2 regions of the Paenibacillus sp. J22R3 genome follow, and region 1 is predicted to be linked to the other one. Evidence: riboswitches for the same ligand, from Rfam matches in the RefSeq annotation. Region 1 holds a riboswitch; the other holds the start of a gene.

Region 1 (7,927 bases):
CCGAAGGAATCAACTTAAGCATCCCTTCCACCATACCGAGTCCTGCGCGCAGTATTGGAATAAGGCCAACCATGCGTCCGGAGACGATTTTGCTTGTCGCTTCAATGACCGGCGTTGTGACTGTAGTCGTTTCAAGCGGTAAATCTCTCGTAATTTCATATGCCATCATCGTGGCGACTTCATCGACTAATTCGCGGAAATCCTTGGTTTTCGTATCTTTGTCGCGAATAAAGGTCAGCTTATGCTGGATTAGCGGATGGTCACATATTGTGAGATTGCCCATAGTTCTATTCATCCTCCTGAAATGCTTCTTCAACTGACTATTATAACATTCGGCGCATCAATGTGCTATGTGGGCCATGCAAAGCAAGAAACACATGCAAAGTATACCCGAAAGGGGCTTGAATTACGTGGACGAGAGCGTGAGCGAGAAAATGGACGGGAACGCGGACGTGCGCGTGAATGTGAACATGGGAGTGAGCGTAATTACAAGCTTAGCTGCTGCCGCCGCAGCTGCTTCCACAGGACGAACCGCCTCCCGAGTCGCCACTACCACCTGAACAATTGCTGCCACCGCCATCGAATCCTCCGTTGCCGGAATCACCATTGCCGGCATCATTATTGCCGCCGTCATTATAGTCAGAGGAGCCCCTATCGTCGTCGTTGCTGCAAATCGGGGTAGTCCCACCGCTGCCGTCGCCGTTCGCGTTACGTTGTTCCTCGGTTTGACTCTCATCCATCTGATTATGAAAGTTGTCGATCGGCCCGAATGAAGAGTAGAAAAACATCCCGGAGAGCACTCCGGTCGTCATCATGTCGGAGGAGTCCGTGACACGGTTATCTTTGTAAATCGGCTGTTCCTTAGCGGACGCGAGCTTGCCGCCACGATCAATTAAGTAATCGATGGTTGCATTCAAATCATCAAATTGCGCTGCTGCCTTCTCGTTGAATCGTTTGCTGCGCAAGTCATCGGAGTCGCTCGTTTCCAGCTCATACATCAACTCATGCGGCAGCGGTGTCCGATAAAACGCGCCCCATAGCTGTCCGCTCACCGGTACAGGAAGAAACAGCTCACCGTAGATCCAATCGAACCAGGCTCGTTCGCCCTGTGCAGGCTTCGCATCCGGACCATGCGGGGCATGATGAATCGTCCCTCCGCAAAACTGCTTGCAGAACTGCTCATACTCCCGGGTGAACATCAGCATTTCATGCCAAACCTCATCTACGCGCACGCTGTACATCGGTACGTTCCGAAGCACCCCGCACATGAGAAAATAACGCTTCAGCTCAAACCACTGCCATTGCCATTCGCCCTCACGCATGCTTGGCGTGCGTTTCATTACGCGGTCTTTCACGCGCGCTTCGAAGTCCTGCGACAGCGCAGCCTCGAGCCGCTCGGCAGCGGAACGTGCCGGATGCCCCTCGGGTACGCCGAGGTATTCCGGTGGCTTACGCGTCGGCATGACGTTTCGACGGCCACTGCCTGCATGGAAGCCGCCTGCTCGAGACTGCTGCTGAGTACCTCGGGATTGGAACAGCTTCACCACGATAAACACCAAGATAATTATGAAAAAAACTCCAAATATGCTCATACGTCGAGGCTCACCGCCTTTGTTAGGGATATAGGGTCATCATATCATGCCGAGGCAGATGCGCTGATTATTTTTCGCTAAATTCAGGAAAATTAATCGGTTGGTTGAGCGAGGTAAGCGTGAAAAAGAAGCTGTTGCAGGTCGCATGTGGGAATGGTTTGTGGGTGGCGGCTAATATGATGGTAACGTGTTAATAGGATGGTAACGAGTAAATGTTGCTAGAATGGCAACATCTCTCTCCTCCCAATGGGCACTCTCTACCTTATGTTGCGCGAAATGCAACATTCCAATGGGGATTGGCCCTTAATCGGCTGTTTGAAGCAAGAATGTTGTAATCTCAGCATCATTTTCCTCTATGAGACTATTAAATCCACATAATGTTGCATATTGGGCAATATATCGTCCACCTCGTTCCAGATCAGCGGTATATCCATCACAAGGAACTGCCGAGCAAATAAAAAAGATGGCATCCGGTCGAGCCGAATGCCATCTTTTCGTAGGATTACCCGCGGAGCAGCAGGCGGTTAAAGTAGTCGATTGTGAACTGAACGCCTTTGTCGCCGAGCTCGCCCGTCCATGTGTGGGAATGCGGTTCGATGCTCAAGCCGCCTTGGTAGCCACTCCCATAGAGGATCGCCATGAACGTTCCCCAATCTGTCTGATCCATGCCTGCCGGCGGATCATCGAAACGTTTGCCGTCAATGATGACGGAGCCTTTGATGTGGATATGCTTGATGCGCGAGCCCCAATCCACGATTTCTTTCAAATAATCTTGTCCGGCATATCGGGCATGCGAAGGATCGTATTTGATGCCAAGCTCCGGCAAATGGCCGTGAATGAGCTTCCACGCTGCATCGTCCACAATGTAATTGTTCCAGTGGCAGTTGTACGTCGCAATGGTGATTCCGCGCGTTTTGCCATATTCAATCAGGACGGTGAAGTAGTTAATCGCCGCTGTGATGTTCTCGTAATAGGAGAGCTCTTCGATGTAGTTGCAGCCGCCTACAAATACCGGACAACCAAGCTCTTGGCAAGCATCGATAAGTGCTTGTGATGCCTTCAGTTCCTCTTCGTTGATGCTGCCATCCTTATTGATCCGATCAGGGCCCCAACGTCCGATCGATGCAACAGCTACGCCGGTCCGCTCACTCGCGGCTTTCAGCTCCGGCACAAGGTCCGTGAAGGTAGCAGCAGGAGTGCCCACATTGACGCAAAACTCTAAAAAGGCCAAGCCGAGATTGGCCGCATAATCGAAGCTTTCAGCACGATAATCTGCAATGATTCCAAGTTTCATGTTCGGTTCGACTCCTTCGTCTTCATCCTATTATGGCTAGCCATTCCGAAACGTTTCGGATTACCCGCACTCCCACTATATAACCAGAAAGAAAGCGATTGCAACATAAATTAATCGACAAAAGCTAGATGATTAGTGTGAGTAATTTGCATGGTCGGCAGGGCAGTAGCAGGACAGAGATCGAGCAGCGGGACTGCGGGTTGCTACAGATGGAACAGTATGCGGCGGGACTGCGGATCGCGATAGTTGGGGCGATGAGTTGTGGTGTAGCAGGAGCGACAGTTAGGAAAATGAGCAAGGGGTTCGAGCGGGGAAATTGTGTATCAGGCGGCGGTGTTGGCAAGCTAGTTGCTGTGGTTACTCACTCGTACCCTCACCTCACCTCACCTCCACTCCCACTCTCAATTTCACTCTCGCTAACGAACCGTACAGGTCTTATTTTGCGGAAATAGGGTCTTCTAAAATTCTAACGAACCACAGGGGGCTTATTTCGTCGGAAATGGCGGTATCGAGCATGATTGAGGTGATATAAGACCTGTGCGGTTCGTTAGAATTTTAAATCGGGGGAAAACGGCGAAATAAGACCTCTACGGTTCGTTAGAGTTGAACGTGCGGTGGCAGGAGTGCAGCAGCGCTCCCCTCTCACCTGACTAATGATTCCGGCTCCGCGGCATGCATGGTGCTGAACGCAAAAAGGCGGCACAGGACTGAACCCCACGGAACGCACAAAAAGGTGGCATAGGGATGAACCCTTTGCCACCTTTTTGTGATTTTGCCAAGTCGATATTAGTAAGTCATGCCCGGGTAAAGCGGGTATTGCGACACGAGGTCGCTTACCATACCGCGTGCTTTCTCCAGAACGGACTCGTCCTTCGGATTCTTGAGCGTCATGGCGATGACTTCTGCGATTGTAGCCATTGCGTCTACGCCCATGCCGCGCGATGTCGCTGCAGGCGTACCGATACGGATACCGCTTGTGATGAACGGGCTCGTTGGATCGAACGGAATCGCGTTTTTGTTGACTGTGATTTGAACGGAATCCAGAACGTGCTCCGCATCTTTACCTGTGATGTTCAGGTTGCGAAGGTCGATCAGCATCAAGTGGTTGTCGGTACCGCCGGAAACGATGTTGATGCCTTTCTCAATAAGAGCGTCAGCAAGCGCTTTTGCGTTGTCGACAACGTTCTTGCCGTATTCTTTGAACGAAGGCTGAAGCGCTTCGCCGAAAGCTACTGCTTTTGCCGCGATAATGTGCATCAGAGGTCCGCCTTGGGAACCCGGGAATACTGCTTTATCGATCGCTTGCGCCCATGCTTTGCGGCAAAGGATCATACCGCCGCGAGGTCCGCGAAGCGTTTTGTGCGTAGTTGTTGTTACAAAGTGTGCATGTGGAACCGGGCTTGGGTGCAAGCCAGCAGCTACCAGACCTGCGATGTGCGCCATGTCAACGAAGAGCAATGCGCCTACGTCGTTAGCAATACGGCCCATTTCTTCAAAATCGATGATGCGCGGGTAAGCCGATGCGCCTGCAACGATCATGCGCGGACGGTGTTTGAACGCCAGCTTGCGCACTTCTGCATAGTCGATTGTAAATGTTTCTTCGTTAACGCCGTAGGCCACGAAGTTGTACAGAAGACCGGATGCATTAACCGGGCTGCCGTGCGTCAAGTGACCGCCATGCGCCAGGTTCATACCAAGAACCGTGTCGCCCGGGTTTAGAGCTGCCAGGTAAACAGCCATGTTCGCTTGTGCACCGGAGTGAGGCTGAACGTTCGCGTGCTCGGCACCGAACAATTCTTTGGCACGGTTGCGTGCGATATCTTCCGCGATATCGACATGCTCACAGCCGCCGTAGTAACGTTTGCCCGGGTAGCCTTCTGCGTATTTGTTCGTCAGCACAGTGCCCATTGCTTCCAATACCGCTTCGGAAACGATGTTCTCGGATGCGATAAGCTCGATGTTGTCGCGTTGGCGCTGAAGTTCCAGGCCTAGGGCTTTCAGGATTTCCGGATCTTGTTTACGTAGGTTTTCCATGTTGATGAGTCCTCCTCAAGATAAATAAGTATATTCGTTAGTCGCAAGTGCCAGCAGATGTTGCCGGGCCAGCCGCTTCTCGCGTGTAAACCGCACGTTCCCCGCCAATTAGCTTCGGACGGGTGTAAGCCATCGTTAAATGCGCGGATCCGATTGCTCGAATCGTTGGTCGCACCGGTACCGCAACACGCTTCAAGTGCATGCCGATGAAGGTGTCGCCGATATCGATGCCCGCATGTGCCTGAACCGTCTCGGTCAGCACGGCATCCTGCAGCGTTTGGAACGCGTAGGCTGCCATCGAACCGCCGGCTTTGCGCACAGGGATTGCCGAAACGAGATCTAAGCCATACCGCTCGGCAGCTTCCCGTTCCATGACAAGGGCCCTGTTGAGATGTTCGCAGCACTGATAAACCGGATAAAACTGCAAGTCTTGACGCACCTTCTCGACCCCCGCATAGATCGCAGCTGCCGTTTCTATCGTGCCTGATGTACCGATCCGCTGTCCGAGCACCTCGCTGGTAGACACGCCGATTACGAGCAGCTGTCCTTGGCGAATGCCGGACGCGGCTGCAAGCTCGCGGACTATGGTTTCTACATCCTTGGTCAGCTTTGCCGAATCCATGCTGTTTATTCCGTGGTCTTGGTCGCTCATCGCCGGGTACGCCCCTTACTCAGATTTCGCCGCATCGGCGAAGTCTGCTTCAAGCTTCATTACTTTGTTCACACGGCCGATATGACGCTCGCCACTAGAGAACGGGGTCTCGAGCCAAATCCGGATAATCTCTTGGGCCACGCCGGGACCAATAACGCGCTCACCCATGGCCAGTACATTGGTATCGTTGTGCTCGCGGGTTGCTTTGGCCGAGAACATATCGTGCACGAGCGCGCAGCGAATGCCTTTGACTTTGTTAGCCGCGATGGACATGCCGATTCCAGTGCCGCAGATGAGAATGCCGCGCTCTGCCTTGCCTTGTGCAACAAGCTCCGCAACAGGAAGAGCATAATCCGGGTAGTCTACGGACTGGTCGCAATCGCAGCCAACGTCCTCAATCTCGTGACCAAGCGATTTGATAAACGGAACTAGCTCATCTTTCAAGCGGTAGCCCGCGTGGTCTGCGCCGATGGCGATTTTCATATCCATTTTCCTCCCAATAGAACCGCACATGGCGGAAATTGTCGATTCACAATGGCATTAGTATACCTGATTTCGCCGAAAAAGACGAAAAAAGAGCAAGCATGCATAATGCACGCTGCTCTTTGCCCAGGCGACCGGCCGTATGATCCGATGCTCCACCGTGGTTTAACCCACTTTCGTCGCCAGTTACATCGGAAACCGTCTTTAGTTGCTTTTATCATAACGGATTTCGGCCTCAAAATCAATCGTTGCCGGCAAGAAACGGCATCTGCCATCCTTTGGAAGCACTCTCTGTGGCGCAAAGAAAAGAGAGGGAAATTTACAGAAATAATATCAAACTTATCCCTTCAGTCGGTCCAGGAGACGGCCCAGCGCCGCTTCGATTTGGGTCGCACTCTGCTCATACATGGCCAGCGATCCGCCGAAAGGATCTTCCACATCGAAGCTGGGAATTTGCCGCTCCAGCTCTAAGAGCTTGGACCGCTCCTGCGGAGTCAGCGGCTGGCCCAGCGCTTGCTTGATCTGCCAGGTCGAATAGAGCCCTTCCAGTTCGGCGATGTCCGAGAGCACCTTGGGGTCCGTATTCACGAACTCGAGCAGCGTATGCGTCTTGTCCACCGCAGCCGGAAAATGCTGCAGCAGCTGCCTCTTATGGCTGGCAGTCATCGTCAATATAAGATCAGCCCACGCAATCGAGCCGCCTTCGAGCGCTTTTGAGGTGCCGTTGTGCGCGATATCACGATTGGACAGCGCTGTCCGTGCATGATTGGAAACAGGCAGTCCATCGATCGTGGACACGCCTGCGGAACGAATATCGAGCTGCATGCCCCTTTGCTGGGACATCGCCCGAAGCAGCGCTTCAGCCATTGGTGAACGGCAAGTATTGCCGGTGCACACGAATAGAATCCGTTTCACGATTGATTTCGCTCCTCTTCGTAGGTGTGGTTTGGGATATGGTGAACTGGTGAATTGGTGAATTGGTGAAGAAAATGATGCTGACGCAAGATTGCTATGCCGTATTTCGTTTCGCGCTAACGAATCGCTGTATGATTCGTAAGCGTGCGTGTGCCGGAAGGTCAGAACAGGAACAGCAAGCCGAATGTAAATAAGATGACGCCGCCGCACGCTTCCCCGTACCCGCCGAGACTTGTCCCCACCTTACGACCGAGCAGCAGTCCAAATACGGACATCATCCCTCCGGCAACGCCGAACAGCAGTACGGTCAGCAGCATGTCCGTATCGAACATGCCAAGAGAGATGCCGACGGAAAAGGAATCCACGCTCACGCCTAACGCGAACAGCAGCATCCCCCATGAACTGCGATAGTCGATCGACTCTACGGCGTCGCCGCGCAGCGAGCTGTAGATCATATGGCCGCCGAGCAGCAGCAGCAGCGCACCTGCCGCAGTCGTCGCAACGCCGCCAAGCAGCGTACTTACATATTTACCCGTGAAAATGCCCATGAGCGGCATGATCATGTGAAAAAGCGCAATGATCGCGCTAAGCTTTGCTATATCCTGCAGCCGAATGCCTTTGAGCCCAATGCCGATACCCAGCGAAAAAGCATCCATCCCTAGTGCCACAGCAATGATCAGCAGCGTCAGCAATTGTCCGGCATGCATGCCCGCCTCAACCATTTCATCCTCTCCTTGTCCGCAACCTCTCCACAAGCATATGCGGACAAGATTGGAAAGATGACCTTGGGGAGGCGCTAGGCGCGCGAAAGGGCCGGTGGCACGGGCTGCGGCGGGGTGATGCGGTTAAGGCTGGACCGGTGGCGCTTGGTGCGCGCGGATTCGCTAGGCCCGGCGCGGTGAGAGCAACCGCGTAGCTGGAGCACGGCAAGCGCCGTCGCTAGACGTGGACCACCGC
Region 2 (7,927 bases), on a different contig from region 1:
ATTTGGCCAACGCCGATCGTAATCGTGAGTTTCAAATATCGCTTAATCAGCATGCACAGCTTCTCGAACGGCTCCAGCTTCGGAAGCTCCGGCTGCGGCGATTGCGAAGTAACTGCAGCAGCCCCAGCACCGTGCGCCAAGCCATACAGACAGATAATTCGCCCTTCCGGTCCATTGAAGATAACAGGCTTCCCGCCGGAATCCTCCATCGCTTCGGCAAGAATGTTGGTCACGGCATATTTCCATAGCAGCCGTTCGCTGACCTCGCCCCACTTGCGATCAATCTCATCGATCTCGATACAAGCGACCGCATAAGCTTTGGCATCCAGCCGCAGCTGATAGGAGCTGAGCTGCTGCAGAAGCACATCCTCATGTTCGGCTAATTCTCCGCTGACCAGCCGGTTCAGCACGCTCTCCTTCATCAGCTGCAAATTCTTCAGATGCGTCGACTGCTCTTCCCTCTGTTTGCGGTGATGCTCCTGCAGCTTCAGCAGCGTAAGCGTCAGCTCATCCTTGGAGAATGGCTTTAAGATATAGTCCTCGACACCGAGCTTCAGCGCACGCCTCGCATAGTCGAATTCATTATGTCCCGTGATCAGCACGATGCTGATGCCGGGGTAATCTTCCTTCAAACGCTGAGCCAGCTCCAGCCCATCCATGAATGGCATCGTAATATCGACAAGCGCGATATCCGGCGTTATCTTCCGGGCGATTTCGAGCGCTTCAAGCCCGTTCTTCGCTTCACCAATGATTCGATAGCCATATAACTCCCAGTCCAGCACCGTGCGCAAATACTCGCGGAAGATCGACTCATCATCTGCGATCAGTAAATTCAACATGTTTGCCGCCTCCCGTCTCTTCCTGCTGCTCCATTGGCAATCGTACTTGTATCTCTGTTCCCACGCCGGGTTCACTGATCAGCGTCAGTCCATACCCCTCGCCAAAATACAACTTAATCCGGCTGTCCACGCTGCGCATCCCGAACGAGCTCCCCGTATTTCCGGCAGCGGACAACGGCGCGACTGCCGATGTCTTGGCGGTATCCGCGCTTGGCTGCAGCAAGGTCTCCAGGCGGTGCTGCGGAATTCCGACTCCGTCGTCCTTCACGGTGAGCAGCAAATCCTGCCCTTCGATGCCGCCTGTCACGATGAGGTGGCCAAACTCCCCCTTCGTCTTCAGGCCATGATAGATGGCATTCTCCACGAGCGGCTGCAGCGTCAGTTTCAGCACCGTGCAGGAGAGCACTTCCGGCTGCACGTCGATTTGGTAATCAAACACATCGGCATACCGAATTCGCTGAATGGCCAAATAATCGCGCAGTCCCTGCAGCTCATCCTGAAGGGGAATCGCCTCTTTCCCCTGGCTTAAGACGATCCGGTAATAGTCGGCGAGCGATTTGGTTGTGCGCTGCACATCCTTGACCCGCCCGATCTCCGAGAGGGTATAAATGACATCGAGCGTATTGTATAAGAAATGAGGCTTTATTTGAGATTGAATCAGAGCAAGCTCATACTCCCGTTTCTTCTTCTGCTCGAACCGCACATTATCCAGTAACTGATTAATGCGAGTAAGCATCGTATTAAAGCCGGATGCGAGCAGCCCCAGCTCGTCATTCGATTTGACCGGCAGTTGGATGGTAAAATTCCCTTCTTTCACCAGCTTCATATACTTGGTCAGCAGCACGATAGGCCTGGCAATGAGTCGATTCAGAATGCCGGCACCCATCAGCGCGAACAAGAAGCAGAAGAAGCCGATCGTCATAATGAGCGCCGTGATTTTGCGATTATCTGCTGTCAACGCGTTAAACGGCTCCATGGAGATCAGCTTCCAGCCGAACTTCGGCATCTCCGAGCTGATCACAAGCAGCTTGTCCCCTTGGAACCGATCGATTGTCGAGCCGCTGTTCGTCTCATTGATCCACTGCCGCAGCGCCTGATCTTCAACGGGCTTCAGCAGCTGTTCCTTGTCTGTCGAGGAGACGATCGTTCCGGCTTGATCGGTCAGCATGTAGCTGCCGCTCTGGTCCGTACCGATGTTATTGTAAATCGCCGAGAGCGATTGTTCCTTCACATTAAGCACCAACAGACCGAGCTCCTGGCCGGTGTAGATGTTGTTGATTTTCTTACCCACCGTAAGCACCGGCTCATCTGCCCCGAGTGTAAGAAAGTTTCTCTTATCCATCGGAAACCAGATGTTCTGACCAGTCGTTTCCCGAATGCGCTTCAGCATTGCGGTTTGCAGAAGTGTCTCCGGCTGCGGCTCACCCGCGTTCTCAATCGCAGCCGAGGTGCCATAGATCGTGCCATAGGTATCAATGAATGCAGCGCTCTCGACATCCGGGAAGACGAGCAGCGCAAAACTAAGCTGATTGGTAATCAAGGTCGACAGCAGCAGCGAGCGCTCCCGGCTGATTTCCCCTTTGTTATGGTCTTGAATGACGCGGTTTAAGTTAATCGTCAAGATATTCGCGCAGCTCTCCGCATTCGTCATGATCCCATTCATTCGCGTGATGATCAGCGAGGAGTTGTCGCTCACGTTACTGATCGTCTTATCGACGATCGCATTCGTATAAATGCTGTTGGACGCAAAACCCAGCACAAGCAGCGGCACAATGATAAGCGGAATATAAATGGCGATGATTTTGTTGCGAATCACTTGATTCCGCAGCCAATTGGGATAGAACCAGTTTATCAGCACAGTTGCTTTGCTCCTTTCGCATGTTCCCAATATCCAGCAACATTATAGCACAGCCCTGTTCAAAGACACCTCTGCATGCTACACTCTAGGAAAATAACGCTGCATGCAACTGGCGAAATCAGTGGAATGAACCACGAGGGAGCATGCGGATCGAAATACACCGTTCGCCTGGGGAGAAGTATTTGCGGCTGGCTATGTCTTGCGACGAGCCTGCCCGCGAATGCTTTTTTTCGTACATGCAGGTCACTCAATTCCAATTTGAGGGAGAAGATCTCTATGGCCATTGTCTTGAAAGCGAAAGAAGCGGCAGAGCTTATGTATTCGGAAATAGCGGCCCGCGTAGAGGAATGGAAGAAGAATGGAAACCAGCCTTCTCTGGCGACACTACTAGTCGAAGGAGATCCTGCTTCAGCTTATTATGCACGCTCCAAGCAGAAGATTGCCGAGAAGCTGGGCATATCGTTTCAGCTCCATACTTTCGGAACCGATGTCTCGGAAGAGGAATTGAAGCGCGTCATCACAGCGCTGAATGCGGATGAAGACATTCACGGCATCATGCTTGAGCTCCCTCTGCCCGCGCATCTATCGGCAGCTGCCATTGAGGCTTGCATTGCCCCTGCCAAGGATATCGACGGTGTTACACCGTCGAATAAGCTGGCGGTTTACACCGGTAGTGATAAAGGGTTGCAGCCCGCAACGCCGCAGGCTTGCATCGGACTTCTTAAGCATTACGGGTACCAGTTAGAAGGACGCAACGTGGCTTTAGTAGGCAGAGGGCAGACGGTCGGGCTGCCGTTGTTCCATCTCCTTCAACGCGAGAATGCTACCGTGACCGTTTGTCATTCCAGGACGCCTGATCTAGGCGCTCATTTGAAGCATGCGGAAATCGCCATCGTTGCGGTTGGCAAGCCGGAGGTGATTACGAAGGACATGGCGCATCCGGGCTTAACGGTCATCGACGCAGGTATTAACGAGCTTGCCGATGGTACGATCACCGGTGATGCAGCTGCAGATCTGGGAGATGCGGCAGCGGCTGTCTCGCCGGTTCCCGGTGGCGTTGGCACCTTAACGACGGCGATCCTGTATCGCAATCTGATGAGAGCTATCGATATCCAGATGTCTCTGAAAGGGGATGCGTAACGATGTCTACTGTAACGTGGGATGATTCCATTCGCCGCTTCCTAGAGAAGGCGGCCAGCTCCGACCCGACGCCGGGCGGCGGAAGCGCAGCCGCACTTGCCGCAGCGCTCGGCACAGCCATGACGGCAATGGCGGCACATCTCTCGCAAGGGGAGAAATACGCGGATGCTCGTCTCGAAATCAATGCGACCTTGAACGAGATGAGCCGACTATCCACTTCATGTGAAGCTATGCTCGCCTCCGACATGGCAGCCTTTGACGGTTATATGCTTGCACTGAAGCTGCCCAAGCAAAGCGAGGCTGAGAAATCGCTTCGTCAAGAGGCGCTCCATGACGCAACCATTGCCGCCATCGAAGCCCCGCTCCGACTGATGGAGGTATGCAGCGCGGCGCTGCAGTCGACGCTAAGCATTGCTTCCTGCACGAATGCGCATGTCATCTCAGACCTGGGAATCGGTGCTGTGCTGCTTGAAGCCGCCGCGCAAGCTGCGCTCTTAACGGTAGAGATCAATTTAGCGGCGCTGAAGGATGAAGGGATTAAGGCTCATTATGCAGCGAAACGGTCCGCCCTTATCGCTGAAATTGAACAACTCAAAAACCGGACATTAGCTGTCGTTCGCGACAGAATCTAATGTCCGGTTCCTGCTTCCCTTTACACCCTCAAGCCGCTCCCTGCACCCTTACGCTGAAGCGCACTCCTTCGGCCGTATTGGCAATGCTATATTCAGCGCCATGAGCATCCAGTACTTTGCTGACAATATAGAGACCAAGTCCGCTGCCGCCGGTTGAGCGGCTGCGTGACTGCTCTGCCCGGTAGAAAGGCTCGAACAATCGAGGCAGCTTCGATTCCTCTACCTGCACACCGGTGTTCAGCACTTCAAGTCTATACCAGGTACAAGGATCACGCTGCTCATTGGCAGCAGGCACCTCTTCCGATAGTCGAACAACGACCCGCTCCGCATCCCCGGAATATTGAACGGCATTCGTAATAATGTTCGATACCGCCTTCGACATGAGCCGCTCATCGGCCGTAATCATCGCTTCCTCCGGCAGCTCAACCTCCAGCTGCATATGTTTGACATCTGCCAAGTAGCTCATACTATTCATCGATTCCCGCACCAATTCAGTTAGATCCACCTTGCGCATCAGCGGACGGAAATCCCGGCTTTCCAGCTTGGACAGCTCCAGAATCTCGTGCACAAGCTTATCCATATCCTGCATGATCGTATACGATTGGCGCAAATATCTGTCCCGATCGCGGTAGGAGCCCACATTAGCAATCATCGCCTCCAATTGACCGCTGACCGCCGTTATCGGCGTCTTGAGTTCATGGGAAATCGTCGCCACGAATTCCCGCCGTTTCGCTTCCTGCTCACGTTCCTGCTCGATATCGCTCTTGAGCTGGGCGTTCGCATCCTGCAGCTCCCCCATCGTCAGCTGCAAATTAACCGCTAATTTGCTGAGGCTAAACGACAGCTCACCCAGCTCGTCCTTCGTGTTCAGCGCAGGCTTCGTAACGGAGAAGTCGAGTTTGGCCAACCGTTTGGCCACTCGATTAAGCGAGAGAAGCGGCCGTGCGATTAGCCGGGAATAGATAAGCGCTCCGCCAACCGCAATCAATAGAATCGGGATCAGCATATACGGCAGGAATAGCAATATCACATCGGCCGCTTCCCCGATTGGCTGCAGCGGGGCATCCACTGACAGGGTGTAAGGATCGTCGCTTTCTGCGAATTTAATCGTCTTATCGACGCTCAGCATTTGCATGTTCGGGCCGCCGCCATTACCGTCGCCGGGCCCTTTCGTAATCTCACGGCCATCGATCACCCGACCCGCTTCAAGCTGCTTTCGCATACCAAGGTAACTCGCATTACGGGACAGCCAGCCGTTCATTCCCCGATAACTCGGCGGGATATAATACCCCTGCCCCTCCTTATCACGAATCATGAGCGCCGCATTATGCTCTTGACCAAACTTCGCCATCAGCGGAATGGCATCAGCCGCACTCACGCCGTCGATCTGTTTCACCAGTTCGCTGAAGCTGCTCTCCAGACGGGATTGCTTGATGTTCTTGTAATAACCCGGCAGCATGAAGTAGAGGGTTAAATAGATAAGTAAGGCCGATACGACCAGCAGCGCCGCCGTAACCATGAAGATCTTAAACCGTATTCCCTTGCGCCGGATCATCCTTCCACCAACGCCAGCTCAGACTCCAGCGAGTAGCCGACCCCTTTTACCGTACGAATGACGGAGATGCCGAGCTTCTTGCGGATATTCTTAATATGAGCATCGACGATACGGGAATCGCCGTAGAAGTCGTAGCCCCATACTTTGTCCAGCAGCATGTCACGTGTCATAATCCGTCCGGCGTTATGTACGAGCGTATGCAGAATATCGAATTCCTTCGTCGTCGTGTCTATGAGCTTGCCGTCGACGTAGATTTTGTAAGCATCGGCATCCAGCCTCAGTCTACCGTCGAACAGCTGCTCCCCGGAAAGCCCGCTGCGCGTGCGCCTAAGGACGGCCTCCACCCGTTTCATCAATACATGGAACGAGAATGGTTTCGTCACATAATCATCCGCTTCTTCCTCGAACGCGCGCAGCTGATCCTTCTCCTCGCCCAGTGCCGTCAGTACGATGACCGGCGTATCGGAACGCTCGCGAATGCTGCGGCATATCTCGTAGCCATGCATGGAAGGCAGCATCAAATCTAAGATGACGAGGTCGTACGACGATTGCTGAAATTTCTCCCAGCCTTCCAATCCGTCCCCTGCTACATCCACCTCATATTGTTGTGCCCGAAGAAACTCAGCAATGAGCTCTTGTATATAATAATCGTCTTCGATAACCAATATCGCGGCAGGCATCGTCCAATCCCCCATCCTACTTAAGCATGTTACCTCCAGCTTAACCGATGAAGATGAAAACAGTATGAATCGTTTCTGAAAAAATACTGAAAACCGTTAGTGACATGCAAAAAACCACCAGCTTCCTGCTGATGGTTTCGTTAAGCACGTTTATCATTGATGGCCTTCATTAATGTTCCGTGTTCTGGCGTGCCAGCTTCTCCTGCGCCATCCGCACCAGCTCTTTGACCATCGCTCCGCCGATCTGACCGCCGATTTGACCTGCTGATTCCGTCGATAACTGGCCGTTGTAACCGTGCTCCAGCGGAATGCCGAGCGATTTCGCCACTTCATATTTCACATCATCAGGCCTGCTCGCATTTACGACATAGCCTTCACGGCGCATCACTTCCGCCTTAAATGCACTCATCTGAGCTTCTGCGCCCGGTACCAGGTGCTTCCTCCGACTTCTTCTTGCCATTATTTCTGCCGCCTCCTTAAGGGTGAGTCGTATAACTTACCGTTCCCTAAGGATAATTTCTCTATTCAATTTCAATCATCATTGATCTATTCAATCATCATTGATCTATTCAAACCAACCCTTGAACTTAAACCAAGCAAACATGCCCAACGCAAGCAGCACCATAAACACAAGCACGATATAGTAGCCTGCATGCCAGCCGAGCTCGGGCATATTGGAGAAATTCATGCCATAAATACCGGCAATAAACGTCAGCGGCATGAAGATGACGGTAATGACCGTCAATGTTTTCATGATGGTATTCATCCGATTGGAATTAAGCGACATATAGTGATCCCGCAGATCCGAGGTCATATCGCGATTGGAATCGACCATCTCCGCCAGCTTCAGCAGATGATCGTAGATATCGGTGAAGAAGTGATGATAATGCTTTAAAGCCTCGATTCTTTGCGTATTGAGGATCCGATACAGTAAGTCTCGCATAGGGACGATTGTTTTGCGCAGCCGGAGCAGCTTGTTTCGAATTTCGAACACATGGCTGAGGTCCGTTCGGAATCCTTGATCGGAGCCGCCTAATTCCAGCAGCTGATCCTCGATTGCCTGCAGCGCCGGAAAATATTGATCCACCAGCTCATCCATCACGGTATAAGCGGCATGCAGACTGCCATGGGCTTCCGTGTGCGGTTTGCGGATGATTTTCTCCCAGGCCCGGTCGACCTCCTGTAGCTGCAGTTGATGGTAAGTCACCAAGAAATTCGGACCG

Evidence for each region. A riboswitch is a leader RNA that binds a small molecule or an ion and turns the genes downstream of it on or off. The one in region 1 is predicted to bind ZMP and ZTP.
Region 2: linked by a shared signal. The riboswitch ahead of AC0YN4_RS22315 (bifunctional 5,10-methylenetetrahydrofolate dehydrogenase/5,10-methenyltetrahydrofolate cyclohydrolase) and the one ahead of rpiB (ribose 5-phosphate isomerase B) in region 1 are both predicted to bind ZMP and ZTP.

The regions. Positions count from the first base shown of each region.
Region 1 covers NZ_JBWDNS010000006.1:159,229-167,155, forward strand. The annotation lists gene upp (uracil phosphoribosyltransferase) at 1-283, opposite strand, end outside; gene AC0YN4_RS24300 (glycine-rich domain-containing protein) at 495-1,592, opposite strand; gene AC0YN4_RS24305 (sugar phosphate isomerase/epimerase family protein) at 2,095-2,886, opposite strand; gene AC0YN4_RS24310 (serine hydroxymethyltransferase) at 3,673-4,920, opposite strand; gene AC0YN4_RS24315 (TIGR01440 family protein) at 4,958-5,572, opposite strand; gene rpiB (ribose 5-phosphate isomerase B) at 5,588-6,055, opposite strand; ZMP/ZTP riboswitch at 6,173-6,255, opposite strand; gene AC0YN4_RS24325 (low molecular weight protein arginine phosphatase) at 6,395-6,970, opposite strand; gene AC0YN4_RS24330 (manganese efflux pump MntP) at 7,132-7,692, opposite strand; gene AC0YN4_RS24335 (L-threonylcarbamoyladenylate synthase) at 7,910-7,927, opposite strand, start outside.
Region 2 covers NZ_JBWDNS010000005.1:241,704-249,630, forward strand. The annotation lists gene AC0YN4_RS22305 (response regulator) at 1-839, opposite strand, end outside; gene AC0YN4_RS22310 (sensor histidine kinase) at 814-2,697, opposite strand; ZMP/ZTP riboswitch at 2,793-2,878, shown strand; gene AC0YN4_RS22315 (bifunctional 5,10-methylenetetrahydrofolate dehydrogenase/5,10-methenyltetrahydrofolate cyclohydrolase) at 2,974-3,837, shown strand; gene AC0YN4_RS22320 (cyclodeaminase/cyclohydrolase family protein) at 3,840-4,469, shown strand; gene AC0YN4_RS22325 (sensor histidine kinase) at 4,498-5,988, opposite strand; gene AC0YN4_RS22330 (response regulator transcription factor) at 6,021-6,704, opposite strand; gene AC0YN4_RS22335 (small, acid-soluble spore protein, alpha/beta type) at 6,874-7,164, opposite strand; gene corA (magnesium/cobalt transporter CorA) at 7,270-7,927, opposite strand, start outside.